Regions from separate parts of the Pandoraea sp. NPDC090278 genome, predicted to be linked through region 2. Evidence: predicted binding sites of a transcription regulator. Region 2 holds the regulator's gene; the other holds the start of a gene.
What was found. Region 2 encodes FliA, which starts transcription of late flagellar genes. Its sites were predicted from a motif close to CTAAAGTTTNNNNNNNNNNNGCCGNTA; they were not measured.
Positions count from the first base shown of each region.

Region 1: the regulator FliA is predicted to act here: its motif matches at 8,932-8,958, upstream of ACIQWO_RS21000 (DUF4088 family protein).

Region 1 covers NZ_JBIVYJ010000006.1:83,586-99,535, forward strand. Annotated here, with positions in the region: gene ACIQWO_RS20945 (phosphatase PAP2 family protein) at 407-1,093, opposite strand; gene ACIQWO_RS20950 (AAA family ATPase) at 1,579-2,085, opposite strand; gene ACIQWO_RS20955 (hypothetical protein) at 2,155-2,739, opposite strand; gene ACIQWO_RS20960 (hypothetical protein) at 2,911-3,414, opposite strand; gene ACIQWO_RS20965 (hypothetical protein) at 4,001-4,558, opposite strand; tRNA gene ACIQWO_RS20970 (tRNA-Leu) at 4,757-4,841, opposite strand; gene ACIQWO_RS20975 (hypothetical protein) at 4,934-5,158, shown strand; gene ACIQWO_RS20980 (chromate transporter) at 5,155-5,784, shown strand; gene ACIQWO_RS20985 (chromate transporter) at 5,817-6,341, shown strand; gene egtB (ergothioneine biosynthesis protein EgtB) at 6,643-7,890, shown strand; gene egtD (L-histidine N(alpha)-methyltransferase) at 7,890-8,882, shown strand; gene ACIQWO_RS21000 (DUF4088 family protein) at 9,232-10,068, shown strand; gene ACIQWO_RS21005 (DMT family transporter) at 10,104-10,997, opposite strand; gene ACIQWO_RS21010 (hypothetical protein) at 11,124-12,146, opposite strand; gene ACIQWO_RS21015 (hypothetical protein) at 12,113-12,376, opposite strand; gene ACIQWO_RS21020 (nitrate reductase associated protein) at 12,830-13,306, shown strand; gene garD (galactarate dehydratase) at 13,337-14,923, opposite strand; gene kdgD (5-dehydro-4-deoxyglucarate dehydratase) at 15,303-15,950, shown strand, end outside.
Region 2 covers NZ_JBIVYJ010000002.1:193,516-209,465, reverse strand. Annotated here, with positions in the region: gene ACIQWO_RS09380 (chemotaxis response regulator protein-glutamate methylesterase) at 1-674, shown strand, start outside; gene cheY (chemotaxis response regulator CheY) at 820-1,218, shown strand; gene cheZ (protein phosphatase CheZ) at 1,272-1,895, shown strand; gene flhB (flagellar biosynthesis protein FlhB) at 2,044-3,195, shown strand; gene flhA (flagellar biosynthesis protein FlhA) at 3,199-5,304, shown strand; gene flhF (flagellar biosynthesis protein FlhF) at 5,301-6,563, shown strand; gene ACIQWO_RS09350 (MinD/ParA family protein) at 6,556-7,440, shown strand; gene ACIQWO_RS09345 (RNA polymerase sigma factor FliA) at 7,478-8,206, shown strand; gene ACIQWO_RS09340 (flavoprotein) at 8,299-8,766, opposite strand; gene ACIQWO_RS09335 (hypothetical protein) at 9,025-9,453, opposite strand; gene ACIQWO_RS09330 (hypothetical protein) at 9,898-10,119, opposite strand; gene ACIQWO_RS09325 (hypothetical protein) at 11,747-12,343, opposite strand; partial or broken gene ACIQWO_RS09320 (sigma factor-like helix-turn-helix DNA-binding protein) at 12,619-12,820, shown strand; gene ACIQWO_RS09315 (hypothetical protein) at 12,951-13,154, shown strand; gene ACIQWO_RS09310 (flagella synthesis protein FlgN) at 13,151-13,609, opposite strand; gene flgM (flagellar biosynthesis anti-sigma factor FlgM) at 13,606-13,941, opposite strand; gene flgA (flagellar basal body P-ring formation chaperone FlgA) at 14,091-14,975, opposite strand; gene flgB (flagellar basal body rod protein FlgB) at 15,519-15,950, shown strand, end outside.

The DNA of each region.
Region 1 (15,950 bases), on a different contig from region 2:
GACTTCGGTCGTGATGGCGTAGGGCCACGCGTAGCCACTATGATCCATCGCCGGTCGGGTGCAGCTTATGTCTTCCACCGCAGTGAGCGCCGCCTCATCGAGGGCATCCGAACCGGACGATTGTTTGAGAACGACATCTCGCACACCGGCATGCTCGTCGACCACATAGCTAACGAGCGGGTTTGGCATTAACGGTGATCGGTGGAGTCTCGCCTTTATGTAGACAGGACGAGGTTCGCTGCATTGTGGAGGACTCACCCATCCCGTTTCCAGCCGACTGACGCACCCGGTAATCGAAGCCATCAGGCCGATAGAAATCGCTGCGCCTCGAAGCATTCGCCCCCCCCAACACAAGTGCAAGAACGGTGCAGAAAATTGAGGCCTGGCAGCAGGAATGCCAAACAGCCTAAGCCTCACGCGCTACCTGAGACCGCCCGTCAGTGGCAACCACAGCCCCAGGTTCGCTCCATGATCGATCACCCAACAGCCGTGATGCTATCCAAATTGAAACGACGGCCACTGCAAGGCCACCGGCGACGTCGGTCAAGTAGTGGCCGCCACGCACCGGTGTAGAGGCCAGCATCAGAACGTTCAAGGGGAGAAACAAGAGAAAAAGATGCTTAAGTCGTCGCATCGCATACGGAATCAGAACGGCTAAGACCGCATGGAATGAGGGAAACGAGACGAGACCTTGCATCGTGCCAAATGACAGTTCTCGCATCTTCCCCGAACGGAAGTCGCTGAAATCGGAGACAGACGCGGTAGCGCTCACATCCGGGACATGGAAATGAGTAAAGGCGCTCTCGGCGGGAAACGGTGTTGCGATGACCACAACGATCAACGCTGCCGTCATGAACTGAACGACGAACTCTGCGTAGTGTTCGACTTTCCCCGCGATGATTAGCGCAAACGGCATCAAAGCCATCTGCAAGAACAGCGAATCGTAAGCCGCTCCCAGCAAGATATCCAGCCACTCCCTGGCATGGACCGCAGCGTAAATGCGAGGCCACTGAATTCCGAATGTCTCGTCGACGGATATTAGGACCTCGGCGACATCCGAAGCGCCCCAGGACACGGACAAATACTGCAGCACCGTCGCGCCGCACGTGAATACAGCCAGACTAGTGATCCAGAGAATCCCTAATGCTGCGTCACGATAAAAGCGACCGCGTGCCGTTCCGACTATTTTAAAATTTCCTGACGCAAAGAGTAGCCCCGAAGCGATTAGAAGACCGAGGCAGCCGCGAGAGACAACCCAACATACCTCATCTAATCCGAGCACCAAACCTATATGTCGCCCCCAAACAAAGTCCGCTACAACCAAAACACAATTCAAGATCCACGTAGCTTTGAATACTGCCCAATTCCCCCCCGGCATCGGCGCTCCATTTTTTTGGAATACGTAGGAATTGACTAGACACGAACCCGTTGACGAATACTAGTCGAGATTTGATCCAGGGGAGTAGTGCTTACAAATCCAAGACAAGTCGTGGATTTAACATTTCGAGAGAAAATAGCCGACGTGGATGGCCGATTCCGCCCCACCCGAGTTGTTCAATTTCCGTGTCCAGCGCCCCTCTACTCAAGGGTCTTCATTCGATTGACGATGTGATCCACCGCCTGACTTACCGAGACGCGGGCGGTGTCGATGACAAGGTGGTCGACATCCCACAGATCGTACTGGCGTTCAATGACGCGCTTCCATGTTGGCAACTTGTGGCCGGAAATGTCGGATTGCCGCGCCTCCACTCGCTGACGGTGCACAGACGCGTCGGCACAAATCAGTTCGACTTCCAGAATGCCGACTCCCATTTCCGCCGCCACTGATCGCCATGCGTCCCGAGTCAATTGCAGTGCATTGACGGAATCGGCAATCACGGTCAGGCCGGAACCAAGGTTGTCTTTGGCCACCGCGTATCCGGCGATGTAGCCTGCGGGACCAATATCCACCTCGCTATCGACCGAGCCGATAAACGCCTGCTCAAGCGTATCGATACGGATATAAACCGCAGCAATCGCACGCGCGAGTTCCTTGGCAACCGTCGATTTTCCCGTACCAGGGAGTCCAGCAAAGACAATCAACATTTCAGGCCCAATGTCTGGCAATGACGCTTGATTATCACGGATTCAGATTGACCGAGCGAACGTCCCCACTCAATTGCTTTGGGGCAGGGCTTTTAGGGAAGCAGGTGTCGGCAGTTTGTCCAAAGACATCAGAGCACTTTCGACTTGCGGACCATTGGTTTTGAGCCACTCACTCATCGATTGGCCGACGGACTTTCCGTACACTCGATGGGAATAGACTGTGACAGTTCCGACGCCTTCGATCAGGGCAAAACGGGCAAAGACAGCCTCAAGAAAGTCCGGGTTACCAAGCACCGCGACAACCAGGTGTTCTGCGGGGCGATCAGGGGTTCTGGGCTTGGAATCAGTCCGCAGAATTTTTCCGGCACGTTGGTAATTGGTTAGGGTCTTGTTCGCCGTTTCGGCCAGTTGATCTCCATTCGTCACGGACTCATGCACATTCAAAGTCATCATGTCCCGCCACGAACTGAGATCTTCCTGGCCTTGCGGCGTGAATTCGTTTTGACCACCTTTCGACCACCTGTGTTGATACTCAACGTCACGAAAGAAAACTGAGATCGCTTTGTCCGCTGGAGAGGCTGCTGATGCTGTGGAGACCATCAACAAATATGCCATCGTGAAAATCCAGCGAGTTATGCGATGGTCCAGCTTCATTCCCCCTCCCCCTGAATACATTCTGGATGTGCTTCAACGCTGGATTTCAGCGGTGACCAAAGACCGATACGTGTAAGCGGATTTGTTCAGTGCAAATCTGGTGCACCACCGCGAACGCTTTCGCCGAGGGAAATTAGTGCACGGCGTAAATGCTCGTGTCGCGAATGACTATCACCGCACGAACTGGAGGCGCTCCGCGTTTTCAATGTCTTCCATGCATCGCTGGCCGAATGGCTGCATCAGGATGCCGCGTTTGAAGTCGTCCATGAACGAATGACGGTCTTTTCGCGCTTGCGGATGTTCCTTCCACATGAATCCGTGGATCAGCCGGAACGGTTGCGTCCTGTAGTACACGAACATTTCGAGTGGTGCATCAAGCCCCGGCACCCAACCCTCGATCAGCAAAAGGTCCAATGTTGTGCCGTCGCTCTGAGTGATCGCTCCTTCGCGACCGGACGACCATCCCGACACACCAGCAGCCTGCTCTCGCGCTGATCGCGCATTTTCAACCGCTTCATGCTGAGTCGCCGCGGGATAGGGGACTGGTGTGGGCGTCTCGTTGTCCCAGTAGACAACGTACGGAACCGTTAGCTCGCCAGGTGCGAGAAGGTGCTGAACATTGACCCCGTGACTGAACGCGTACCCCATGTAGAGGGCCAAGTGCTTTTCATTCATAGTGAAATTCCGCCGTTTGATGTGCTGTTTTAGGCCGCTTCGATCCGCCGCACTCGAACATCGGGCAAAGCAAGAACGTCTAGCAGATCGTTCATGCAGACGATCGAAAAGTGTTGACGATCCTCAGTACCGGGCAAGTTCATATACTGCGATAGCCACGCAGAATTCTCGATGATGACTGCCGGGAGGACCCATTGACTCCATGCTCTCTCTTGGCACTTGGGCCTTAATCGCACCGATGGTTGGATGACAGAGCCGTGAAACTCCTCTGTCCACCGGAGCCCTATGACGCCCGAAAAGCATAGCTCCAAGTCCGGCTTCTGCGGTTCGGAGCCAGTATCCAGTAGCGAAAAGCGCATCACGACTCGGAGTTCATCGCGTGTATTGAACTGAAATTCGAGATCTGGGCACGGGAAATCCACTTCAGCTAACGACTCCCAATGCATCGCTCTTTCGGGCATAGTCATTTACGATTCTCGTAATACGGCGAAGCGCAGGACATGATTGTCGACGATTCATGCATTGATGTCGAACGGCTGATCTTGGCCGACTTCAGTCAGTCGCGCCTCCTGGCCGCACACGTGAACTACGTCCGGCGTTCTTGCAGCGCATGCCGGATGGCTGTCGAGATCACTAGAACATCTTTGCGAGCCGGTGCGCCATTCCACACCACGAGCCAACCCATCAGACATACGCCTGCTCCCCATACCAGCAGGAATCCGATGACCGTCAATGCATTGAGCAGACTAGATGCTTGTGCAACAGCTTGATAGAGGCCACCTAACAGTCCACCGAACAGCATGACGCCCACCATTACTAAGACTATTGCGGTAATGAAGCGGCTATAAGCTGAAGATATAAACGATCCAACAAGTAACGACCCCTCGTCACTTGTCAGTAAGCGCCCTCGGAACCGCGTACCATTTCCTCGCATGAAGACATGCGGGATGCGCAACTCGATAGTGTCGGTATTCACAGAGCCCATCAGCGAGCTTTTGTCAGAACGCCATTCAGTGAGCATTTGCAACTGAGCGAGCGCCTGCGCACAAGGCAAAGGACTTTGAACGTCGAACTGCTCGCCATCGAATACCTTCGAAAGGAGCCTCGCTGCCCCATTCGGGACGAGGAGCGTTAGGACTTTCATCTGGCGTCAGGCAGTTGAGAATTCGTGAAATTTTTGGTGCAAATTTCGGTGCAAATCTGGTGCACTGAGACGCAAAAATAGCTTTCTTGGGCTACCTTTTACTACGCTATTGCACAGCTACTGAAACGGAACATCCAACACAAGCCCCTGAAACGATAGGGATTACTGTGTCTGGCTTGATGTGGCTCGAAGCCTTAGTGGTACCGGGGACCGGACTTGAACCGGCAAGCCCGAAGGCGGCGGATTTTAAGTCCGCTATGTTTACCAATTTCATCACCCCGGCAAGGGCACGCATTCTAACATCCCCCACCGAGATACGTCAGTTGGGTATCATGGGGGTATGCACGCACTGTGCGCGTCAACGGAGATCGCCCCATGCTGGAGAATCTCGACCGCATCGCCCTGTCGCTCGACGCCATCGAAACCGCCGCCCGCGACGTCGCCATGCATTCCCCCCAGAACGCGCAAGCCCTCTACACCGCGCTCATGGAAATCCGTAACGCCATCGCCCTCGTCGCTCAGGAAGTCGTGCGCCTCGAACACGAACTCCACGGCCCCCTTCAAGGCCACAACCATCCCCCCGGCAACGGACAATCGTGACATCCCACGCTTCCCCGCCTTCCGACGCATCACACCCCGCGTCGCCAGCCCCCGGCCCCACCTCCCCCAACCCCACCGAACACCCTACCTGCTGGGACCTCGCGCTCGCATTCGGCACCGTCGGCGCGACAGGCTTCGGCGGTGTCCTGCCCTGGGCGCGCCGGATGGTCGTTGACCAGCGCCGCTGGCTCACCGACCGGGAATTCGCTGAACTGCTCCCGCTCGCGCAACTCCTGCCCGGCCCCAACGTCGCCAATATCGCCACCGTCCTCGGCCGTCGCTTTCGCGGCCCCCGAGGGGCAGCCGCTGCCGTCGCAGGGCTTTACTTCTGCCCGACCATCGTCATCATCCTGATCGGCTTCGCCTACGCCAAGTGGGGACAGACACCCCTCGTCCAGCACCTGCTCTCCGGCCTGATGCCTGCGGCAACGGGTCTCGTGATCGCGACGTCGGTCCGTCTGCTCGCCGGGTTGAAGCGCCACTGGACAACGCTCGCGTTCGCCGCCGCGACCTTCCTCGGGAGTTTCGTTTTCGGGCTGCCCCTGTTACTGGTCCTCGGCGTGCTCGGCCCCTGCGCGATCCTGAGCGCCTACCGACTTGAACGGCTCGACAAGCTCGACCAGTAGCGTCATCAAGGCGACGCTACGCCCTGACCCTCATGACCACGCTCATCGATCTGTTCCTGCATGGCTCACTTTGGTCGCTGCTGGCCGTCGGTGGCACCAACGTCACGCTCGCCGACATCCATCGCTACGCCGTCGACACTCGCCACTGGATTACCGATGCCCAGTTCGTCACCTTCTTCTCGCTCGCACAGGCCGCGCCCGGCCCCAACGGCATGGCGGTCACCCTGATCGGCCTGCAAGCCGCGGGACTGCCCGGCGCATTCACCGCCACACTCGCCAAATGCGCCCCGAGTTCTCTCCTCGCGTATCTGGTCGGCGGATGGGTGGACCGTCACGAACAGTCGCCCTGGGTCCGCGCCGTACGCGCCGGGCTCGCGCCGATCACCGTCGGCCTGCTCGCCGCCAGCAGCGCGCTGCTCGCCCGGGAAGTCGACATCAACGTGGCGCGCGGACTCGTGACGCTCGTCGCGGTCGTCATCACCCTGCGCACCCGCTGGAATCCGCTGTGGCTCATCGCCGCTGGCAGCCTGCTCGGCCTCACCGGCTGGTTGATGTAGGCATCGTCTGCCACACCGCTCAGGCTTGTAGGACAAGGCGGCGGGGGAAGACGGCCGCCAGCGTCAACCGTCGTTACGAACCGTCACATACTGGCCCCAAACTGGGGGTACATGACGCCCCGGCAACGGGTCTACAATAGGCAGCACGTTTCACAACACGGTGTGTCCCCGGGTATTTCCTATGACCGTCCCCTGTTGTACGTCGCAAGCCGAGGCGCCCTCAGGCACCTCCCCCAACGTCTCCCCCTCGCGGACCGCTCGCGATGGGCCGTCTGCCAATGCGGCGACGGCCTCACCGCTCATGTCGCCCGCCACGTCGCCCATCACGTCCCTGCATGCTCGCTTCGACGCCGTGCGAGCCGCGTCCGTCGCCTTCGCGCAAGGTCTCTCGGACGCCGACGCCACCGTGCAGTCGATGCCGGACGCGAGCCCGATCAAGTGGCATCTGGCCCACACAACGTGGTTTTTCGAGACGTTTCTGCTGAGCGACGCGAACGATGCGCCCGGGCGACGCTACCGCCCCTACGATCCCCGCTTCGCCTACCTCTTCAACTCGTATTACGAAGCCGCCGGTCCGCGTCATCCGCGTCCGCAGCGCGGGCTGCTCACGCGCCCCACGCTCGACGAAGTGCTCGCTTATCGCCGCCACGTTGACGCTGCCATGCACGCGCTATTGCAACAGCCCGATCTCGCGCCCGACACCGTCGCGCTCATCACGCTCGGCCTGCACCACGAAGAGCAGCATCAGGAGTTGATGCACACCGACCTGCTGCATCTCTTCGCGCAGAATCCGTTGCGTCCCGCCCATCGCCCGCCATCGGCCGCGCTTCGCGCGAGTGCACCGCTGCAATGGATCGAGCATGGCGGTGGACAACACAGCATCGGACATCCCGGTGACAACAGCCGCTCGGGCGGTCACTTCGCCTTCGATTGCGAGACGCCCGCGCACGACGTTTTGGTCCGACCGTTTGCGATTGCGTCGCGTGTAGTGACAAACGGCGAATGGCGCGACTTCATCGAAGACGGCGGCTACCGCATGGCCGGGCTCTGGCTCTCCGATGGCTGGGCAACGGTGCAACGCGAAGGCTGGGGACATCCGCTTTACTGGGAGCTGCACGACGGCGAATGGCAGTCGATGACGCTCGCAGGCATGCAGCCCGTCGACGACGATGCGCCCGTGCAACACGTGAGCTATTTCGAAGCGGACGCCTTCGCGCGCTGGGCGGGCAAGCGTCTGCCGACAGAACAAGAATGGGAGGTGGCGGCGAGCGGCACAGGCAGTCCATCGTCACCCATGCAACCCACGATGGAGCAGCGCTTTGGCCCGGTATGGCAATGGACGGCCAGTCCATACGTCGCGTACCCGGGATTCCGGACGGCATCGGGAGCCGTCGGCGAGTACAACGGCAAGTTCATGTGCGGACAGTTCGTGCTGCGCGGCGGATCGCTCGCCACGCCGCCGGGACACGCACGCGCTACGTACCGTAATTTCTTCTACCCGCATCAGCGCTGGCAGTTCTGCGGCCTGAGGCTCGCGGAGGACCGCTGATGTTGCAAGCTACGCAATCCCAACAAGCCACGGCGTTCGTTTGCCCGTCATTGCCGGAAAACGCCTTTGCCACCGACGTGCTGGCCGGTCTCGGCCACACGCCGAAGACCCTGCCCAGCGTCTGGCTCTACGATCAGCGCGGCAGCGAACTCTTCGAAGAGATCACCGGCCTCGACGAGTACTACCAGACGCGCACCGAAACCGCCCTGCTCGGCGAGTGCTCCGCCGCCATTGCCGATGTCGTCGGACCGAACGCCGTCGTCGTGGAGTTCGGTAGTGGATCGAGCCGTAAGACACCGCTGTTGCTCGACGCCCTCGTGACCCCACGCGCGTACGTCCCCGTCGACATTGCCGACGACTTTCTGGACGACGCCGTCGCCACACTCGCGCGTCGCTGCCCCGGCATTCCGATGCTGCCGGTGCGTGCCGACTTCACCCGCCCGTTCCACCTCCCGCCGCAGTTGCAGAACACGCAAGGGCCGCGCCTCGGCTTCTTCCCCGGTTCGACGATCGGCAACTTCGCGCCCGGACAGGCGGCCGCCTTCCTCGCACATGTCGGCAAGATGCTCGGGCCGCACCGGCGCATGGTCGTCGGCGTGGACGCGTGCAAGGATCCGGCCGTGCTGTTGCCCGCCTACGACGACGCGCGCGGGGTGACCGCGCAATTCGATCTGAACGTGCTCGTGCGCATCAACCGCGAACTCGACGGCGATTTGCCGCTGGAAGCCTTCCGTCACGAAGCCCGCTTCAACGCGAAGGCCAGCCGCATCGAGATGCATCTGGTCGCACAGCGCGCATTCTCGGCCACCGTCCTCGGCCATCGCTTCGATTTCTCGGCAGGCGAGTCGATCCATACTGAGAACTCCTACAAATATGGACAGACGGAGTTCCGCGCACTGGCGAACTCCGCAGGCTGGGATATCGAGCGCGTCTGGCTCGACGCCCGCTCGCGCTTCGCCGTCTACCTGCTGCGCGCCGCCAACGGCGAGTGATCCGAGGGCCGTCTCCACAAGGCGTTGAAAGAAAATGCGCCCCGGAGGCTAAAGTTTTTACGCCGTTGCGCCGTTGATGCATGCAGACTCATGCTGCCCGCCATGGACGTGACAAACGTCCGGCGGGACAGCCCATCTCACAGCGCACGGCCATGACCGCAGCGCACCGTTGATACGTATCGCTGCACATGACTTCACGCGCAATGGGGATGCACGTGGCACGGGCTCCGGCGGCTCCGCCTGTGGCCCGCCTCACTCACACGGGCACTCGCACCGACACTCGACCGGCCGACGCGACTTCGCTCGCGTGGGACGGACTCGCTATCGCCGCGACCGGGAGCCGGTCACGATGAGCCGCATCGCCCTTACGCTCTCCGACAGCGCGCTGGCCGACCTGCAAAAGGATTTCGACGCCTTTGTGCGCATCTCCGCTGCCGTCGACCGCCATTTCACGCCGCCGCCCTTCGACGACTTCCTGCGCGCCCGCCTGCTCGACAGCACCGTGCCGCTCACCGAAGCCGCCGTCGCCCAACTGCTCGCGGGCGGCCACTACGCGTGGGCTAAACGCACGTTCGACAAGCAGTTTCCGGACGTCGTCTCGATCATCCTGAATCAGGCACGTCAGCACGGGTTCTATTTCGTCTCGCGCCCGGAATGGTCGCGCGAAGACATGGCGCGTCAGGCCAGCCGCTGGGCCGAAGGCATCGTGAAGGAAGCGAAGGGTGAGGAGCGCATCGTGGAATCGCTCGCCGGTCAGATCGTGACGTCGGCGCAGGACCTGCGAACGCTGGAGGCCACGTTGCAGACGCCCGCATGGCGCACCGCGTCGGTGCTGCGCGAACGTGTGTTCGAAGCCAAGCGCGCTGTTGAGACCGCCCGCTCGCTGCAAGCCCGCGAAAAGCTGGGTGAGCTGCGTGCGCTGCTCGATCTCGCCGTCATTTATGGCTCGGTCGGTGCTCAGGAAGCGGATCAGATTCTGGAGTATCTGGGCGTGCTGCGCCCCGAATTGTTCAACGACGATCCGGGCATCTTCGAGCGCATCGCCGCCTGGTTACGACGTCTGCTCACGCCGAGCGTGCCGCGCCCTGCGCCGGTGCAAGACATTCAGGTGCCCACGCTCGGCACCGAAGCGTCGCACCAGAGCGCCGACGCCCTGCAAACGCCTGTCACGCCCGTCCCACGCTAAGGCGTTTCAGGCGCTTCTGGCGCTCGCCATCGACATCATCGGTTAAAGATCAGCGCCACCCCGGCGCTGGCGATCAGCGCGCCCCACCAGGCGCCCGCTGCCGGACGCTGCCGGGTGCGAATCCACAGCAGCGGCAACACCATCACCGGCGTGGTCGCCGAAAGCGTCGCGATGACGCCCGTGTTGCCATGCCCCATGCCGTACAGCAGCAACGTCATGCCAACGGCCACGCCGACGAAGCCGGACGCGGCCGTGAGCGCCAGCGTGCCCGGCGTAAAGTCCGAGAAGATGCCTCGCCCGCGTCGCGCCGCAAGGATCGTCAGCCCGAGCGCCGACACGCCCACGCGCACCGCCGACGCCCCCACAGGATCCACGCCCGCCGCCATCACGGGCTTGGCGATGAGCGTCCCGATCGAGTGGCACAGCGCCGCCGTCAACCCGATGGCGACACCCACGCGCACGTCGCCGCGCACCGACTCCCAGTGGTGCGCATCCTCGCGACGGCCGCCGAAGGCAATCGCAAGCGCCACCCCGGCCGTCACCAGCGCAACGCCCGCGACCGCTCGCCAGCCCAGCGCCTCACCTAACCAGAAGTAACCGAGCACGGCCGTCATCGGCGCATTGGTTGCGAAGACGATGGAGTTGCGTCGCGGCCCGAGCCGTCCGAGCGAGGTGTAGAGAATCGTGTCGCCCACGAGAATGCCGATCAACCCCGACGCCGTGAGCCGCAACCACTGCTCAAGCGACAGCGACGGCCAGCCGCGCAGCACCGCGAGTGCGAACAGCAGCATCGCGAAGACCAGCAGCATGCGGGCGTAATTGAAGGGGAACGAACCGGCCTGACGGACAGGCGTGATGGCGATCATGCCGCTGCAAGCCCAGCAAAGGGCGGCACCGAGCGCGGCGAGGTAGGCGAGTTGGGTTGTCATGGTCCGGGGGCGGACGGCATGGAGCCGCAACCGCCCCCGCCGTTGGGACGCCATTATACGAGTGACATGCCCCAATCGGGGGCATGCGTTGCTCGCCGACGTCAGGACTGCACAACCCTTCGCTCGTCAGAGTTCTTCATCGAGCCGATGCAACGCGTCGAACATCACCCGGTACGCCGCCGCAACGCCATACGCGCCACGCAACATCCGCAAACGCGACGGCACGTCCGGCTCGCCCGCGTCTTCCACCCATTGCGTGAGCAGCGCGGTGCCGCCGCATACGCTCGCGTCATGCCGGGCATGGGCGCAAACAGCCGCGAAGCCATCGGCCGCCGACGGGTAGCGCTGCGCGAGCGCCTCGAACTGCGCTTCGATCTCGCTGGCCGCGCGCACCGTTGCGGGCGCCTGACACAACGCACAACATCCGACATAAGCGGGCATATCGCCCGCCGCGCCGATGATGAAGTCGATCAGCACATGCGTCGCGTCGAAGGCACCGCTGTCCAGAAACGTACGTGCCGCCGGGCCGCAGCGCAACAGCCCTGCGGCCAGCATCGTCGACTGACCGCGCTGCTCTCGGTACTGACGCAGCAGCAGCGGCCGCAGCGCCGCGTCGGTGCAACGCTCCACCGCAATGCGATTGTGGACGTCAGCCCCCGCCGCGCGATGGTAAAGCTGTGCGAGAAACGCCAGCACCTGAATGTCACTCGACTCGCCTGCGAGGAACCGCGTCCAGAACGGTGCCGCGAAGATGCCCCGCACCCATGCGTCGCAGATCTGCCCGAACGCGGGCACGATGTCCTGACTACCGCGAGGTGTTGCAGGCAACACATGCACTAGCGCTTCGTCCACAAGCGTCGCCAGCCATGTCCCGGGCACCGGCGCTTGCGCCAACAACACGCCATGCTTCATGCGTTCGAGCCACAGCGCCGTGTCGACGGGCGCCTCGTGCAGCGTGCACGACACTTCATAGGACGACACAGTCACAGCGTCCGGCGCACACTTCCATTGCGCGTGCGGCGAGGCGATGACCCACACCGCACCACCCGCCGACACCGACATCTCTGTGCCAACATCGCCTTGCGCGTGTGACACCGCGTGAGTTGCAACGGCGCTCATCGGACGATGGCCCCAAGCAATGTCAGACATTCGGGCGCGACGCTGCGCACCACCTCCACCCTCAGCGGGCAGCCGCCGTCGCCGCCCATACCCGGCGGCTGCGCGGCCTCGACCACCGCCGGGCGACGGCTCGTTCGCGGCTTGTTGCGTACCGCACTGGCACGGCTCGCAGGCTCCGACACCTCGGGCGACGCCGCGGAGCCGTGCGACGGTGACGCCTTAGGCGACTCCAGGACCACGGGAAGAAATGGGAAAGGCATCGGCGACGCATTAGACGTACGGGGTGGCATGTCGGCTCCTGTCGGGGGTGGATCGAGAATGGATCGGCAGAACGCCTACCTTAGGAAATCCGGACGGCCTTGGGAAAGAACCGAATCTCTAGGACGCTTCACATTGCTGGCGATGTGAACTGTCCGAAATCGCTGGGCGGCCGCTCTAAGACAGCCTTTCCGTGCTACGAGACGTCGTGCAAAACGATTGAATTTTTCAGCGTTCGCCCGAGTGCTTTTGAGAGTTTTCCCAAGAACAATTGGCACTTTTGGAAAGACAACGCCCTCAAGAGGGACGCCGAAAGCGGTACCCCATTGGCCAGATCCTCCGCGTCGATGCGTCGCCATGCCGCATCGTCAAGCGCGCACCCCGTCCGCAATCTCCCTCGGGGCGCGAGTACAATCGGCCGCATGCGATACGTCGCCACACGAGGAGTGACAGCCATGCACCTTTACCAGCGTCTGCCGATGTTTGTTTTCGAAATTGAAGCCTGCGAAAACCTCAAATACATCACGATGGCGATTCGCTTCAATCTGGATCGTAACGGCCAGCATCTGTCGCTGGCGGACTGGCAGCGCTTGCCGCAGGAAGCCCGCGAGACGCTCGCGTCGTGCGTGCCGGGCGATGAGGATTTTGCGGCGCGTCTGGACGAGATCGCTCGCGATCATCTCGGGCAGGCCGTCGAGCGCAGTGTCGACGCCGCGCCCACGGCATGGCAGGACATGAACGCCCTGCCGCCGGGATTGCTCAAGCAATGCGAGATGGCCGACCTGCTGGCGCCGGACGTCGGCAACTGGGGCACGCTCACGCCGTTTCGCCGCTATGTCCTCACGAAGCTGTCGCGACGCGACACGCTCAATCACTGCTTCGTGCCCGCCATGCTCGAATTCGGACTCGCGCAAACGCAAGCCGAACTCTGAGCCTCACACTCGCACATCGACGCGCCGGTTTCAGGTCACCGGCGCTGGGTTGAACAACGTGAGCGCGTTGTGCAGCCCCCATCGCTCGGCCCACGTTTTTTCACCGCTGGCGACGGCCAGCATCAGGTGGAACAATTGCCAGCCCACGTCTTCGATGGTGGCCTCGCCCGTGGCGATGCGTCCGGCGTCCACATCCATGAGATCGTGCCAGCGACGCGCCAGATCCGAGCGCGTCGCCACCTTGATGACGGGCACCTCGGCGAGTCCGTAAGGCGTCCCACGCCCGGTTGTGAACACATGCAAGTTGATGCCCGCGGCCAGTTGCAACGTGCCGCAGATGAAATCGCTCGCGGGCGTCGCAGCGTAAATCAGCCCGCGCTGGTGTTCGCGGTCGAGCTTCGCGCCCGGGGAAATCACGCCGTGAATCGGCCCGCTGCCCGACTTCACAATCGACCCCATCGCCTTCTCGACGATGTTGGACAACCCGCCGCGCTTATTCCCCGGCGTGGTGTTGGCGCTGCGGTCGACGCGCCCACGCTCCAGATACGCGTCGTACCACGCCATCTCGCGAATCATTGCTTCGGCCACTTCCGGCGTGGCCGCGCGTGAGGTCAGTTGGTCAATGCCGTCGCGCACTTCGGTGACTTCGGAGAACATGACCGTCGCGCCCGCGCGCACGAGCAGATCGGTCGCGAAGCCCACGGCCGGGTTGGCCGTTACACCGGAGAACGCGTCGCTGCCACCGCACTGCACACCGACGATCAGCTCCGACGCGGGCACAGTCTCACGCTGACGCGCATTGAGCCGCTCAAGATGCGCACGCGCCGTCGTCAGGATCGAATCGATCATCGACAGAAAGCCGACGTGCGCATCGTCCTGAAGACAGACGGTGTCGGGTTTCCCATCGGCATCGGCGCTCCCGATCGGAATGCTGCCTGCCGGGAGCAGACGCTCCGGCTGCAGCTTCTCGCAGCCAAGACTCACGACCATCACTTCGCCGCCAAAGTTGGGATTGGTGGAGATGTTGCGCAGCGTACGGATCGGGACGATGGCGTCCGGTGCGTCGATGGCCACGCCGCAGCCATACGTATGCTCCAGCGCCACGACGTCGTCGACGTTCGGATACTGCGGTAGCAACGTCTCCTTGATGCGCTTGACGGCGAACTCCACCACGCCTGCCACGCACTGCACCGTGGTCGTGATGGCAAGAATGTTGCGCGTACCGACCGAGCCATCGGCATTGCGATAGCCCTTGAACGTGAAGCCGTCGAGCGGCGGCAATTCGTCAGGCACACGTGTGCTGATCGGCAGACGGTCGAGCGATGGCGCTTCGGGCATCGCGATGTTCCGCTCGTTGACCCAACTGCCTGCGCTCAGATCGCGCGCCGCGTAGCCGATGACCACGCCGTAGCGAACCACCGCAGCCCCTGCGGCCAGATCGATCAGCGCCACCTTGTGGCCCTGGGGCACAGCATCGATGAGCGTGAGTCCGTCCGCGAACCGACTACCCGCGGGCAAGCCGCCGTCGTTCACCACGATGGCGACGTTGTCCTCCGCCTGCATCCGAATGTAGCGCGGCGCGTCTTTCCCGACGGCCGTCTCCTGCGTTGCTGCCATGTCCCTCACCCCTCCCATCTCATCCCGCCAGCCCCGCGTTTCACGACGTTCGCCTTTCTCGACACCTGCGATCTGTCGCGTCACCCGGGCCATGACACAAAAACCACGGGCGGTCGTTGATGTTCGCTCAACCACCCGTCACTTATGTGTCATCATACATCTAGAACCCCAGCCATGCGTGGCTTTACGGGCCTCTACGCGAATCGGGAAAAACCCTTCCCACGCCTTTTGCGGGTTTATCCCACTGCCATTCGACGGGTCAGCCTCTTGTCCGGTCTCATCACATGTTATACGATGACATATAACTCAGCGCCGAGCGCTGGTTGAGCGCCTTCTTTATTCATCGAATCCGGCTCATCAGCCGACAGGAACTCTTGAAATGACTGCACCTCAAGAACTCAAGCAAATCGTCTCGGACGGCTTGTTGTCTTTCCCCGTGACCGACTTCGACGCGAACGGCGACTTCAACGCACGCGGCTACGCCGAGCGTCTGGAGTGGCTCGCGCCGTTCGGCGCGACGGCGCTCTTCGCCGCTGGCGGCACGGGCGAATTCTTCTCGCTCACGCCGCAGGATTACAGCGCCGTGATCAAGACGGCCGTCGACACGTGTGCGGGCAAGGTGCCGATCCTCGCGGGCGCAGGCGGCCCGACCCGTCTGGCCATCGAGTACGCAAAGGAAGCCGAGCATCTGGGCGCGAAGGGTGTGCTGCTCATGCCGCACTATCTGACGGAAGCCAGCCTCGACGGCATCGCCGCGCACGTCGAACAGGTCTGCAAGGCTGTGAACATCGGCGTGATCGTCTACAACCGCGCGAACTCGAAGCTCGGCGCAGACCAACTTGAGCGTCTGGCCGAGAACTGCCCGAACCTGATCGGTTTCAAGGACGGTGTGGGCGACATCGAGCGCATGGTGCAGATCCGTCGCCGCATGGGCGATCGCTTCTCGTATCTGGGTGGCCTGCCGACGGCTGAAGTCTATGCCGCCGCCTACCGCGCGCTGGGCGTGCCGGTGTACTCGTCGGCCGTG
Region 2 (15,950 bases):
TGCGCAGCGCCCCGCCCAAGAGCGCGGCCCCGGTGGCGGTGGAAGCCGCGCCGATGCTGCGCAATCCGCTCGTGTCGACGGAAAAGCTGATTATCATCGGCGCGTCGACGGGCGGCACGGAAGCGATTCGCGAAGTGCTCGTGCCGATGCCGCCGGACGCCCCGGCGATTCTCATCACGCAGCACATGCCGGCGGGCTTCACCAAGTCGTTTGCGCAACGCCTGAACGGGCTGTGCCGCATTACGGTGAAGGAAGCCGAGCACGGCGAGCGTGTGCTGCCGGGCCATGCGTACATCGCACCGGGCGGCGACACCCACCTGCAACTCTCGCGCAGCGGCGCGAACTATGTGGCCGTGCTCGATCCGGCGCCGCCGGTGAATCGACATCGTCCGTCGGTCGATGTATTGTTTCGCTCCGCGGCCGTACATGCCGGACGTAACGCCATCGGCGTGATTCTCACGGGCATGGGCCGCGACGGTGCGGCCGGTCTGGTCGAGATGCGCCGTGCCGGTGCGCACACGTTCGCGCAGGACGAAGCGAGCTGCATCGTGTTCGGCATGCCGCGCGAAGCCATTGCCATGGGCGGCGCGGAGGAAGTGGTGCCGCTGCACGAGATGGCCCGAAAAGTGCTTCATCAGGTCGCGAAATTCGGCGAACGCACGCAACGGGTATAGTTCGGCTTTTGGCGTTGTTTTTGGCTTGTTTTCGCCGTATGGTCCGCAACAATTTGCGTTCACACTCAGGGCACTGAGTGATGGCGGAACTTGCCCCTGAATATTGTCGGCCCCCCAAAGGGGAGCCGGCAGAATTGGAGTGATGATGGTAGACAAGAATATGAAATTCCTGGTCGTCGACGATTTTCCGACGATGCGCCGCATTGTGCGAAACCTGCTCAAGGAGCTGGGTTTCTCCAATGTCGACGAAGCGGAAGACGGTGTGGCGGCGCTGGCCAAGCTGCGCGGCGGTAGTTTCGAATTCGTGGTGTCCGACTGGAACATGCCGAACATGGACGGCCTGACGATGCTCCAGACGATCCGTGCCGACCCGAACCTGGCCAAGCTGCCGGTGCTGATGGTCACGGCCGAAGCCAAGAAGGAAAACATCATCGCCGCCGCCCAGGCTGGTGCGAGCGGGTATGTGGTCAAGCCGTTCACGGCTGCGACCCTCGATGAGAAGCTGGGCAAGATCTTCGAAAAAATGGAAAAAACGGGGGCCTGAACGTGACCCACGAGTCGAGCACTGAATGGCCGGCTGAGCCGGGCGGCGCTTACGTGACCGGCGAGGCCGATCCGGCGGAGCGCATGCTGATGCGCATCGGGCAGTTGACGCGCATGCTGCGCGACAATCTGCGCGAACTCGGTCTGGACAAGCAACTGGAGCAGGCGGCCGAGGCGATTCCCGATGCCCGCGACCGCCTGAACTACGTCGCGACCATGACGGAACAGGCGGCCGTGCGGGCGCTGACGGCCATCGAACTGGCCAAGCCCATTCAGGACCGTCTCGAAGCGGACGCCAATGCGCTCGACGCGCGCTGGGCCAAGTGGTTCGATCAACCGCTGGAACTCGACGACGCGCGTCAGCTCGTCACCGAGACCCGCACCTACCTGCGTCGCGTGCCGGACGACACCCGCGCGACCAACAACCATCTGATGGAAATCATGATGGCGCAGGACTTCCAGGATCTGACCGGGCAGGTCATCAAGAAGATCATGGAAGTGGTGCAGGAGATCGAGAGCCATCTGCTCCAGACGCTGCTCGAGAACATGCCGCCCGAGAAGCGCAAGGAAGCCGAAGACTCGCTGCTCAACGGGCCGCAGGTCAAAAAGGAAGGCCGCACCGACATCGTGGCCGATCAGGGACAGGTCGACGACCTGCTCGCCAGCCTCGGTTTCTGAGCCCGCCGCCAGCCGTGCCCCGGCTGGCGGAATCGCGCTTGCGCGAAATACCGCCCAATCCCGCCTCTATTCCCCCCTTTGTGACTTGACGGTTACGGCCATAATCGGTCGCGATAGGGTGGGTTCGTCCGCCCGCTGTGGATAGGGCATGGCTGAGGAAAGCGATCTCGAAAAGTCGGAATCACCGACTCCCCGGCGCCTGGAGAAGGCGCGCGAGGAGGGTCAGGTCGCGCGTTCGCGCGAGCTTTCGACGTTCGCCCTATTGGCCGCCGGTGTCGCCGGGATGTGGATGACGGCCGACCGTATCTCGCAGGGATTCGCCCAGTTGATGCGCCACGGCATGCAGTTCGAACCGGGCACGGCGATGGACACGCGCCGCATGCTGTCGTACGCCGCGCACTCGGGCGCAGACGCCCTCATGGTCATCGCGCCGCTCTTCGTCGCCCTCGTGATCGCGGCCATCGTCGCACCAATGGCGCTGGGCGGCTGGCTGTTCACCACCAAATCGCTCGCCCCCAACTTCGGCCGCTTGAACCCGCTCAAGGGTCTTGGCCGCATGTTTTCGACGCAGGGACTGGTTGAGCTGATCAAGGCCGTGGCCAAGACCGTGCTCGTGGGCGGCGTGGCGTACTGGGCGATTGCCCGGGACAAAGAAGCCGTGATGGGCCTGATGACACAGTCGCCGCGCGTGGCGCTGCCGTATGTGGGCGAAATGATCGTGGTGTGCTGCGCGTTTATCGTGGCGTCGCTGCTGCTGGTGGCGGCCATCGATATCCCGTTCCAGCTGTGGCAGCACTATAAGAAACTGCGCATGACCAAAGAGGAAGTGCGTCAGGAAAACAAGGAAACCGAGGGCGATCCGCACGTCAAGGCGCAGATCCGTCAGTTGCAGCGTCAGGCCGCGCGCCGACGGATGATGCAGGACGTGCCCAAGGCCGACGTGATCGTGACGAACCCGACGCACTTTGCCGTCGCCCTCGAATACAAGGACAACATGCGCGCGCCGCGTGTGCTCGCCAAGGGCACCGATCTGGTCGCGCAGCGTATCCGTGAGATGGGGGCAGAGCACCGCATCCCGATCCTCGAAGCTCCGCCGCTGGCCCGTGCGCTGCACCGTCACGTGGAAATCGGTCACGAAATCCCGGCTACGCTGTACACGGCCGTGGCCGAAGTGCTGGCGTGGGTCTTCCAGCTTCGCCGCTGGCGTACCGAGGGGGGCATCGAGCCGTTGACCCCGTCGGATCTGCCTGTGCCGACTGAGCTCGACGCGCCCCGGCGCCTCGGGTCGAAACGAGTGTAACGAATGAACCTCAACCCTCGCGCGAACCAGCTATTGCGTGCGTCGCAACTGCTCCTCGGCGGCAACTTGAAGTCGCTCGCCGCGCCGGTGCTGATCATCATGATTCTGGGCATGATGATCCTCCCGCTGCCGCCGTTCATCCTGGATCTGTTGTTCACGTTCAACATCGCCCTCGCGGTGATGGTGCTGCTGGTGTCCATGTACACGCAGAAGCCGCTCGACTTCGCGGCATTCCCGAGCGTGCTGCTGTTCTCCACGCTGCTGCGTCTGTCGCTGAACGTGGCGTCCACCCGCGTGGTGCTGCTCGAAGGCCACACCGGCCCGGACGCTGCCGGTAAGGTGATCGAGGCGTTCGGCCACTTCCTGGTGGGTGGCAACTACGCCGTCGGTATCGTGGTGTTCATCATCCTCGTGGTCATCAACTTCATGGTGATCACGAAGGGCGCGGGGCGTATCGCGGAAGTGGGCGCACGTTTTACCCTCGACGCCATGCCAGGTAAGCAGATGGCCATCGACGCCGACCTGAACGCTGGCCTGATCGGGGAAGAGGAAGCGCGCACCCGTCGTAAGGTGATTGCGCAGGAAGCCGACTTCTACGGCTCGATGGACGGTGCGTCCAAGTTCGTGCGTGGCGACGCGGTCGCCGGTCTGTTGATCATGCTGATCAACATCATCGGCGGGCTGATCGTCGGCGTGGTCCAGCACAATCTGGATCTCGCGACCGCTGCCAAGAACTACACGCTGCTGACCATCGGTGACGGTCTCGTCGCGCAGATCCCGGCACTGGTGATCTCGACGGCCGCCGGTGTGGTGGTGTCGCGTGTGGCGACGGACGAAGACGTCGGCCAGCAGGTCGTCTCGCAACTCTTCAACAACCCGCAGGTGCTGGGCATCACGGCCGCGATTCTGGGCTTGATGGGCCTGATCCCGGGCATGCCGCACTTTGCTTTCCTGCTGCTCGCGATCGGTCTGGGTGCACTGGCCCGCTGGCAGTTCCGCAAGGCGGCTGCCGCCAAGGTGCAGGCAACGCGCCCGACGCCGGTCGCGGCGACCGCAGCGCCCGAAGTGGCCGAAGCATCGTGGGACGACGTGGCGCTGGTCGACCCGCTGGGGCTGGAAGTCGGCTATCGCCTGATCCCGCTCGTCGACCGCAATCAGGACGGCGAACTGCTCAAGCGCATCAAGGGCATCCGCAAGAAGTTCGCGCAGGAAATCGGTTTCCTCGCACCGGTGGTGCACATCCGCGACAATCTGGAGCTGCGCCCGAACCAGTACCGCATCACGCTCAAGGGCGTGATCATCGGTGAAGGCGAGGCGTACCCGGGCCAACTGCTGGCCATCGACCCGGGGCAGGTCAGCGCGCCGCTGCAAGGTACACCGACGCGCGATCCGGCCTTCGGTCTGCCTGCGACGTGGATCGACGTCGGCCAGCGCGATCAGGCGCAGGCGTACGGCTACACTGTGGTCGATGCCGGTACGGTCGTGGCGACCCACCTGAATCACCTGATCAACGCACACGCTCACGAATTGTTGGGACGTCAGGAAGTGCAGCAGCTCATCGAGCGCATCGGCAAGGACGCGCCGAAGCTCATCGAAGATCTGGTGCCGAAGACCATCGCGCTCACCACGCTGCAGAAGGTGCTGCAGAACCTGCTCGAAGAGCAGGTGCCGATTCGCGACATGCGCACCATCATCGATACCATCGCCGAGCATGGCGCACGCGTGCAGGATCCGTACGACCTCACGGCGCTGGTGCGCCTGTCGCTCGGCCGTGCGATCACGCAGAGCGTGTTCCCGGGCAGCGGCGATCTGGAAGTGGTGGGGCTCGACGCCAATCTCGAACGAATTCTCACGCAGGCGTTGTCGGCCGGCGGCGGCACCGGTCTGGAGCCGGGCCTCGCCGATACGCTGCTGCGTGAAACCCAGGCAGCCGTGACGCGTCAGGAGCGTCAGGGTCTGCCGTCGGTATTGCTGGTTCAACATCCGCTGCGTTCGCTGCTCTCGCGCTTCCTGCGCCGCAGCCTGCCGCAGCTCAAGGTTTTGTCGTATGCGGAAGTGCCAGACACCCGTAACGTGAAAATGACGGCACTCATCGGAGGTCAAGCGTGAAGATTCGGAAATTCTTTGCGGGCACGTGCCGCGACGCACTGCGCCAGATTCGCGAGGAAATCGGACCCGACGCGGTCGTATTGTCCAATCGCTCGGTCGCCAACGGCGTCGAGATCGTGGCGTTGGCGGAAGAGGATCTGGACGCGCTCGCCGGTGGCGATATGCCGACGCATCGTCCGCGTCCTCGTTCTGCCGCACCTGTCGCGCCGGTGGCGAGTCCTGCCGCTGCCGCGAACGACATCGCCGCGACCAGCGCTTTCGCGCAGTCGATGATGGGCGAGTTGCAAAGCATGCGCGGGTTGCTCGAAGAGCAGGTCGCGGGTCTTGTGTGGAACGACAAGCAACGTCGTTCGCCCGCACAAGGCGAGATTCTGCGCACGTTGCTCGCGGCGGGTTTCTCGGCCCAGCTCGGCCGGGCGCTGCTGGAGCATCTGCCGGAAGGCAGCGACCGCGAGAACGGTCTGGACTGGGTGAAGAACGCGCTCAAGCGCAATCTGCCCATCATGCCGAACGAAGACGAATTGATGGACCGGGGCGGCGTGTATGCGCTCATGGGGCCGACCGGCGTGGGCAAGACCACGACCACGGCCAAGCTCGCGGCGCGTTGCGTGATGCGTCACGGCGCCGAGAAGCTCGCGCTGCTCACGACCGACAGCTATCGTATCGGCGGCCATGAGCAGTTGCGCATCTACGGCAAGATTCTGGGCGTGACGGTGCATGCGGTAAAGGACGCGACGGATCTGCGTCTGGCCCTGACCGAACTGCGCAACAAGCACATGGTGCTGATCGACACGGTAGGCATGAGCCAGCGCGACCGCACGGTGCCGGAGCAGGTGGCGATGCTGTGTGGGGCGGAGACGCCGGTGCAGCGTCTGCTGTTGCTCAACGCCACGAGCCACGGCGACACGCTCAACGAAGTGGTGCACGCCTATCGCAGCGCGAGCGCTGAGGGCGGTGGTGACCTGGCCGGGTGTATTCTGACGAAACTCGACGAGACGACCAACCTGGGTTCGGTGCTCGACACGGTGATCCGTCACCGTCTGCCGGTGCATTACGTCTCGACGGGGCAGCGCGTACCGGAGAACCTGCACGTGGCGGACCGAGAGTTCCTGATCGACACGGCGTTGTCTGCGCCGGTGACGGGTTCGCCGTTCGTGCCGTCAGAGGAAGACTTGCCAGCAGTGGTGCGCGGGGTCGATCCCAACTACAGCGGGATGTTCGCGCCCGCACAACCTTCAGGCGAGGCCTGCTTTGGTTAAACTCGTACTCGATCAAGCTGAGGGGCTGCGCCGACTGGTGGCGCGCCATACCACGCGCATCGTCGCGGTGGTAGGAAGTGCGCCTGAAGCCGGTCAGACGAGTGTTGCGTTGAATCTGGCCAGTGCCCTGGCTCATCACGGTCAGGATGTCGTGCTGGCCGACGAGAGCGGCCATGCAGCGCCTGCACTCGGTCTGCCGTTGCGTGGCGACATCCACGACGTGCTGGCGGGACGTATTGCGCCCGAAGCCGTACGTGTGCACACGCGCGACAACGTGGTGCTGGTGCCGGTGGCGCACCGTCATCCGGAGCGCATCGATCCGCAGCGGGCGCTGCCGGTGCTGACGCTTGGTGAGCCGGACGTCGTCATCGTCGACTGCACGCACGCCGGTGGTGTGCTGAGTCCGTTGGCGGCGCATGCGCATGACGTGCTGGTGGTGCTCGGGTGTGAACCGGCGTCGATTACGGGCGCGTACTCGTGGATCAAACAGGCGCATTACGAATATGCGCTGGCACAGTTCCGGGTGTTGGTGAACCGGGCGGAGGATATGGAGGCACGCGTCGTGTGCCGCAATCTGGCCACGACGGCGAGTCGTTATCTGGCGGTGTCGCTGGAGTTGGCCGGGCATGTGCCCTCGGACCGTCAGGTCGTGCGGGCGCGGCAATTGACGCGCACCGTGGTCGATGCGTTTCCGATGGCCCCGGCGGCGGTGGCTTACCGTCAGTTGGCGGCGCAGGTGATGCATTGGCCGTTGGCCATTCGGGACACGGGACCGGCGGCGTTGGGTGCCGGGATCGGTCAGGTGGGCGATTGCGGCGGCGATCGCGGTGCCGAGATGACGCATGGCGTGGGCGCGGTGAGCGCGCACACGGCCTGAGCGTCACGGCACGCGTCGAGAGGAAGCGGAGGGAAACATGTATACCGCGCGCGGGAAGGTCGACACGAACGACACGCTGACCCAATACGCGCCGTTGGTGCGCCGCCTGGCGCTGCAATTGATGGCGAAGCTGCCGGCGAGCGTTGAATTGGAAGATCTGATTCAGGCTGGCATGCTGGGGCTGCTCGATGCGGCGAACCGGTATCAGGAGACGCAGGGCGCGCAGTTCGAAACGTACGCGAGCCAGCGCATTCGCGGGGCGATGCTTGACGAGTTGCGCGAGCTGGACTGGGCATCGCGCGGCATTCGCAAGACGGCGCGCGAGATCGAGAAGGCAGTGCAGCGACTGGAGCAGCGGCTGGGGCGGGGGCCGTCCGAGAGCGAGATTGCGGGCGAGATGTCGATCGGGCTGACCGAGTATCAGCAGATGCTGCAGGATGTGCACGGCTGCCAGCTGATCTATTACGAAGATTTCGAATCGGCGGACGAAGAGCCGTTCATCGACCGCATTTGCGCGGACCCGGGTGCGGATCCGTTGACGATGTTGCTCGACGAAGGTTTGCGCGGCGGCGTGGTGGATGCCATCGACCGTCTGCCCGACCGCGAGAAGTTGCTGATGAGTCTGTATTACGAGCAGGGTCTGAACCTGCGCGAAATCGGCGCGGTGCTCGAAGTCAGCGAGTCACGTGTGTGCCAGTTGCACAGCCAGGCGATTTCGCGCTTGCGCGCGACGCTGCGTGAGAAGGCTTGGACTTCGGCGAATTAAGGCGCATTGTGTATCGAAAGTGCGCTCTCGACAGATTCGACGATCTGCTCGGGAGTCGCCATAGCGGCGGGGCCAAAATCCCCGCCTGCTAATCACTTCTCTCTCGGCGGTATCACGCCAACATCCCAAGACTTAAGCAACTCAAGTTGCCTTCCCGTTAGCGGGTGCTCCCACATAAATTTGTTCATCGAGGGGGCCACCAGTAATGGTTTTGATTTCGCTTGCCATGCCCGGTAGGTGGTTGTCAGCAGGTTGTCGCAAATGCCGGACACCAGCTTTCCCAGGGTGTTGGCCGTTAACGGGGCGATAACGAAGAGATCCGCCCAGTTTCTCAGCGTGATGTGCAGGATCTGATCGCCGCGTTGGTGCCATGTATACCAATCGTCGTCATCGGTATGAACGTCAATCATTCGTCTTGCTGTGGCGAGATCGAAAAATGCTAGCGACGGCGTGGAGGCCACGACTTGGACGTCATGCGCCAACGCTAGCAACTCGACGAGTTGGATTGTATCTTTCGCACCGATGCTACCAGTCGTGCCCAGAAGGATTCGCCTTCGCATCACCTCGTCCTCCTGTTCCGATGCGCTTTGTACAAGCCGTACAGGCTGATCGACGCCCAGAAACCTTCAATCAGCATCGAGGCTGGATTCGGGTGGTAGACCAGCGAGTAAACAATCATTAGCGATCCGGCCAGATTGAGTGCCGAATATTTGTACGATGTCGTGCTGAGCGTTCCGTGCAGATTAAGAAAGTAGGCAACGACTACGGTCAGCGCACCCGCAATGCCAATGACGTCGGAGGCATTTATTGATGTCATGTCAGATGGGGGCCGCGATTTTCTTTTCGAGCGGAGAAACTGACCCGGCCGTCAGTTGGATCGCATCGATCCATCCACGCGAAGCGTGAATCGCGACGTTTGCGCTGTCCGATAATTCGTTTTGAATGATCAGGTCACATCGAATGGGTTCTAACGACTCGAAAAAGTCGTCGACAATCGACCAACAGGCCTGTTCGAGTGTCATCGAGAGTCCTGCGTATCTGGAGAGGTATTCCTGAAACGAAAAGAACTCGACGAGTTGCCTGCGCGGGTGATATCTGAATTTCAGCCGAGCGACATTCTGTTCAGATGGATGAAGATGTTCGTTGGTGCGAAATGCGGGTACATCGAAGGTGACTTCGTAGGCGCGCATACGGGCCTGTTGCTTAATGACGTTCGGAATGACGACGAATTCGTGATCAACGTTCATAGTGCCTCCGATCAAGTCCAATAGCGTTGAGGGAGTGGCGAGTTTGCCCTCAAGCGAGAGGTGTTGAATGGACGATACGGTGTGGGTCGGTGCGCGTTTGCCGTGGCACGCTTCACTGGAGCGGGTGCCGGTGATGTCGTCGGGTCCGACCGCAGAAGCACTCTTTCGGAGGGTGCCTAAGCTGGGCAACGAAGTCAGCGAGTCCCGCATGTGCCGGTGCACAGCCAGGCGATCCCGCGCTTACGCGCGACGCTGCGTGAGAAGGCGTGGACTTCGGCGAATTGAACTGAAAGGCCTCGCAATCAAGGACCTCTAGAAGACGAAAAGCAGAGGAACCTCACGCCCGGAAGCCGCGTATGGCGGTGTGGCGCGGTGCTGTGGAGGCAGCCGAAACATTCGGGGGGCCATGCCGTTGGCAGAGTTAGATGAACTGCTAGGAGACGATTAGGCGTCGAGGCATTCAACCTTCAACTTGTGGCATTCACAGACGAGTTCGACGGTCATTTCACCAAGCTCTTCGAAAATCGCGAGCAGGAAGCGGTGGGGTATTTCCTTGCCGCCATCGGTGGTCGTGCAGGTAGTAAGAGCCAGGATGCGCTCTGAGAGTGTGTTGAGTTTGTCGACGGAAGCGTGGACTAAGGAAACTGCGGGAGGATGAAGCGTCATGCGGGGCACCTCTAACTAGCCAATCTGAGATTCCCGCCAACCGCTGCATTGCGCAGGGGTGGGCGGGCACTGGACTAGGTTGACGAACCGCTGATGATTCGGATTAGGCGGCACACCCGAAGGTGTCCCAATCCAGGCCCGCCCGTTGAAGCAAAGGCGTGGCACGGCGCACACGAAAGCCGCAAACATCGCGGCTGTGTGCCCGAAAACATCGTTCGGGTCGTCAAACCCGGTCGCGTTTGGGGCGCGACGGGAACCAGATTACCGATCCGACTTCGAGGGCACCACGCATTCGGAGTCGCATTCTAGGTCACTCGTTGAGATTCAGAACATTCCGATGCGTCAATGGGGATTCTTCTCGTTCATCCCGCTCTGCTTAGATTCGCTCCACGACGAAATCACTCGCGCCCCCTTCAAACCATCCTCACATGCCATTACATATCGCCTCGGTGTACAGGTAGTCCTTCGTGTAATCCGCGATAGGAAAACAAGCATCGCCCGGAGCGATTATGAACGTCGGTGTGCTCGGACGTTGGAACATGGCTTCACGGTCCGCGTACGCGTGCATTTCCCTTTGCGCTATCCACCGCACCTGCGGCGGCCGAGAAAAGGCGTGTAGGCACAACCCGACAATGACCAGAATTGCAGCGGAAAACAGGATTTTCATGGCGTAGGGGAATCGAGCTCTCGCTATTCTCTATTCGCTCCAGCCGAATTTCCGGATTTCAGAGGTACTTCGTTTTCCAACAAATCGTGTATCAATGTCCAGCCCGCTCCCTTATCGACACAAAAAACCGGCACAAAAACCATATATGGATCCTTTGCATCATGGCGCTCCCAATCAGGCCCAGACAGGAAAAGACAGTCGTCGCCTTTTGTCAGCCGGAAAAGAACACGCCCTGGCAAGGACTCCCTGACCATGGCTCCAGAATGGATGTCGGTGGTGATGAGCGCTCGTCGTGTGGGAAACGCTCCGTCCCAGAGAGCCGGCTGATTCAATTTCCAGGCCATGATGATTATTGTTACGCAAGTGGTGACCAGCAGCAGCCGATACAACATGGTCATTGGATGGGAATGAATTTTGGATATTCGGTCCGCTTGTGCACTCGCTTGGAGCGCGATACTGCGAGCAAGACCTCTTTGGGACTTACAGTCGCGGTCGAGTCGAAAGTGAAGAATCGGGGATCATGCGCAAGTATGCCAATCATTTCCAGCACATCGGCCACATTGGTCGAACAACTATCGGTAAACAAGTTGTATGGTCGAGTCGCGTCGACTCGACGGTCCAACTCCGCTTTGACAATCGCCATCTCTCCCGGAGATAACCGTAACGTCAATCCAACGACATCGCGATAGGTGCGATTTGACGCAAGGTACCGCTCTCGCGGCTCAATTGCGTAGGTCTTTTGAGATCGCGAGTATGTATCGCCATTGACATCAATCGCCACATGCCCCCACTGCGACCCATAGCTCTTCAGACGTCCATCAAAAATCAGGACCTCAATATATTGAGTGTCGATGATTATCTCTTTGACACGGGAGTCAGACTTCGGTGTCGTAGTTCGTGTAGCAACCTTCCGATATCGAGTTCCATCCGGACCTACGTGAAATTGTTCGCCCGGCATACTCACCCCGCGAAGTAAAAGGTGACTGACTCCGCGTCGGCAACTGATGAGAGCAGGTGCGTTTGCCCGCGCTCGTCGGTCTCCCCGTACTCCACTTCACCGCTGGATCGCTGAACCGCATATTGAGCCGCTGCCATTGGTGCTCCAACGGCGTTACGAAGGACGAATTTTTCTTCGTAGCATTCCTGCGCGATTGGTGCGGTGAGTGGAGATAAAGGCATCGACTCCTCAGTCATCGGCTTTGTCGATGTTGAGTCACGCACGCGCTCTTCATCAAATATTTTGAATCTACGGCCGTGAACAGCAATAAGCCGTGGCTGCCGCTCGCAGCCGCACTGAACTAAATCACCGCTCACCGCTTGCCGACGCATCCCAGACGTCATGTCCTTCATGCGCCTGCTATCGCTAACGCTGGCGCCGCCGATCACAACGCCCTTACCCTTGCACGCAGCACACCATGCGGCATCGCCAATGAATACAATTCCTCGGCGCGCACCGCTGGCGTCCTCAATCGTGAATCGCCTGGCGCTAGCGAAAACACGACTGTTGGAATGACTTGTTAGTGGATCGCCATCGACTACTGCGTAATAGAGCGTCATGTCACCTCACGTAGAAAACGTACATCGAATTGCGTTGACGGGACTGAACGGTACTGGAGTGGGAGCAAGTCTTTCAATGGGAAACGACGCAAATCAATTCGGCGCTCGAAGAATTCGATCGGCAGCGCTGTCCACCCGCAGATGAGCCCGAAGGTGCAGCGGGAGAACGTGTTTCCAGCCGATCTCAGGCGGCTGCGGTATCGGGCACTCAAGCGAGCGCCGTCCAACGCCTTCGCTCGACGCTACACGGAGGACGACCTCGGCGCGCTCGCCGACGTAGAGCGGGAGTACACGCCATCGACCGTCTACCCGAGCGAGGAAGTTGCTGATGACCTTGCACTACGAGTGGGTTTGAACCTGCGCGAAATCGGCGCCGTGCTTGAAGTCGGCGAGTCACGTGTCTATCAGTTGCGCAGCCAGGAGATTTCGCGCTTGCGCATGACGCAGCGCGAGGAGGCTTGGACTTCGGCGAATTGAATTGAAAGACTCAAAAAAACCCTCGAAAGCGTTTCGCTTCGAGGGTTTTTTATTGCCCGAGGATTCGTCCACAGATTTTTCGGACAATGGCTGCTTGAAGGAATGGTGCTGATCTTGTCACCATTCCAGCATGGACACGAATCACTACACCTATTACCTGAGTTGGTCGTCGGAAGATGGCGAGCATGTCGGTCGATGCGCGGAGTTTCCCGCCTTATCCTGGCTGAGTGCAACGCCGGAAGAAGCGCTGGAGGGTATTCGGAAGACGGTCTGCGAAGTCGTCGACGATATGCGGACGAACGGTGAAGCGGTCCCGGAAGTGCGCCAGCCTTAAGCCGTAACACTCCCTCCGCTCGAACGCGGGGTGGTGCGGCCGTCGGGGCCGTAGAGCGGGGTGTTGTTGCCCGGGCCGTAGAGGACGTTCAGGGCTTGCTGGGTGTACGTCAGGCGGGTGTTGATGAGCAGGCCGTTTGTGTCGTTCGCGCGCTTCGCCTCGGCGGCGGCGGCAAGCAGTGCCTTCCACGCGGTGTCGACCTTAGCATCGGCGGCTGCTGCTGCCGTAGCACCTGCTTCGTCAGGCGAGTAGCCCAACGCGCTCAACTGCGCATCGCGCTCGCGACCCAGGGCGGACAGCTCCGCCACGGCGCGCGTCTTGCGCTCGGTCAGATCCGGCAACGCGTCGAGCGTGCCGTTGACCAATGCCTGCTGTTCTTCCCCGAGCAATGTCGAAAACGTGCCAATAGCGGCAGTCTCAGCAGTCAGGGCGTTCAGCAGGGCATCGGTGGTCATGACTTCGATTGCGCAGAGAGCAAATCGCGTGCGGTCGAGATCAGACCGTCCGCAATCTTGGAGGTATCAATAGACAGTTGGCCGTTAGCGATCGCCGTCTTGATCGCCGCAACCTTCGCTACGTCGATGTCGGCCGTGCCGGTCGCTGCCAGCGCTTCCTGCAAGGCACGCATCTCCGACGACAAGGCGCTCGTGCTCACGTTTGCACCGCCGGTACTCGCAGCAGGTGCCGCAGCAGCGTCGGTATTTACAGCGCCAGCCGTCGTGCGATCGGTCGTCGCCTTGCTACCGCCGACCTCGTTCAACGAATTGGCGGGTAGTTGGATTTTCATGTGCTTTCCCCAGAAACCTGCCTGTGTAACGGCATTATCCGCCATAACTTTAGGCAAGTAACATCCTGTTACCAGTTCAAGTGCCCGGGTGATTTCAGCGAATACTTAACGTAAGTAAGCGGTTACTTTCATCGCTTTCTTCCTGATTCTTACAGCGCAACTTCGACTTCGACGTTGCCATTTTTTCCCGACTTCACGGTGCCGCTGACGACTTGTCCGGCACGCGTGCGCACCTGCACGGGATCGCCCGCACTGGCACGTGTGAGCACCTGACCTTCCGTGCTCACTTCAAAACCCGAACCCCGCGAGACCACGCGCACGGTTTGTCCCTGCTGGACGGCAATCGCACTGCGCAGCAGGTCGGAGCGGATCGGCAGCCCCGAGGTAATCCGGTTCACGGCCACCGTCCCGACGATCTGACCGGCATCGGTCGCGACCGTACGCGGCAACAGCGTGAGATCGCCCTGACGCGGCGACAGATCCGTCGGCCCGATGGCCTCGCCCGGATTAATCTGACGTGCCGCGACGAAATACGTGGCGTTGATGCTCACACGCGCTTGCAGATACAGCGTCCACGGACGCTCCCCTGCACACCGCACGCCAACGCTGGTCGTGCCCCAAAGGCGCGCACCCGGCGGCAGGAACGGCTCAAGCGCCGCGCAAGCAGGCATGCGGTCCGAGACCGATTCGCCCACGGTGATGTTGACCTGACCCGGCAAGCCGGTGGTCTGCTCACGCAGGAATCGCTCGGCAGTCTGCCGGATCACCTGCGTGTTCTGGAATTGGGATGCCTGGGGTTGCACAGGCGCTGCGACAGCGACCGGTGCCTGCTGCGTCTGGACGGGCGCGTTCGCGGTCGCGGGGCGCACCATGTTCGGCACGTTCGACGCGACACCGCCTGCGGCGGCATTGTTGCCGGGGATGACGATGGCGCTGGGTCCGAGCGTATTTCCGAGGTTCTGAGCGGCGGGATCGGTGGCGACGCCGGGGTTCGCACCCGTCGCAGCCTGCGCAGACGTCACGAGTCCAGCCATGCTTACGGTCGCAAACATCGCGGCCATCAAGCCACGGCGCGCACTCGTAAGTATTTGAAAGTTCGGGGACATTTTTGCGGACGAGCGCTGGCCGGACCGCTGCACGTCGTACGTGCGCGGGGCATTGGCGAATGGGTCGCCGAATTTGCCTGCCATGCTCACTCTCCTTGCCTGAACGGCTTGCGCGTTGCGAAGCCGACGACACCGGGCAGTGTCCCTGTGCCTGGGGGGCGAACCCCGCCCGATGCCGTCAGGAAGCCATTCTAGAGATGTCGCGTCACGGGGCATGGCTCGAAATGGCGGTCAATCTCCTTCCTATTCCTCCGATTGAATCCCGGGGGGTACGCATACGATGCGAAGCATGCCAAAAGGTCCCTATTTTTTCCGGACCGGGCAGGGCACCCCGTCTGCGCACCGCGCGATGGCCGCCAGTCGGCGCAGCAAATGACTGAGCAGGCCCAGCAGCCAGAACGTGCAGCACGGACAAGTTTCTTGAGCATTACCCAAGTACCCAGCATCAAGGCAAGCATCGGGCGAGACGAGATCATGGACAAACTGGACGCGGCATTGCGATTCTCCCAGCAGGCGCTGTCTATGCGCGCCTACCGCCAGGAGGTGATCTCGTCGAATATCGCCAATGCGGATACGCCGGGGTACAAGTCGCGCGACGTCGATTTCAATAACGCGTTGAATCAGGCGGTCGAGCGTGGCGCGCAGCAGCAGCTCGCCACTGAGTCGAGCGTGTCGCTCTCGCGCACGTCCTCGCGCCACATCGCCGGGCGCGGTGTGACGACGGCACCGCCGATGGGCGGCCCGGAGCTGCTCTACCGTGTGCCGTATCAGCAAAGCGTTGACGGCAACACCGTCGAACTCGACGCCGAGCGTGTGAACTTCGCCGATAACGCCGTGCATTATCAGACGGGCCTCACGGTCCTGAGCAGCCAGATCAAGACGATGCTGGCCGCCATCACCAGT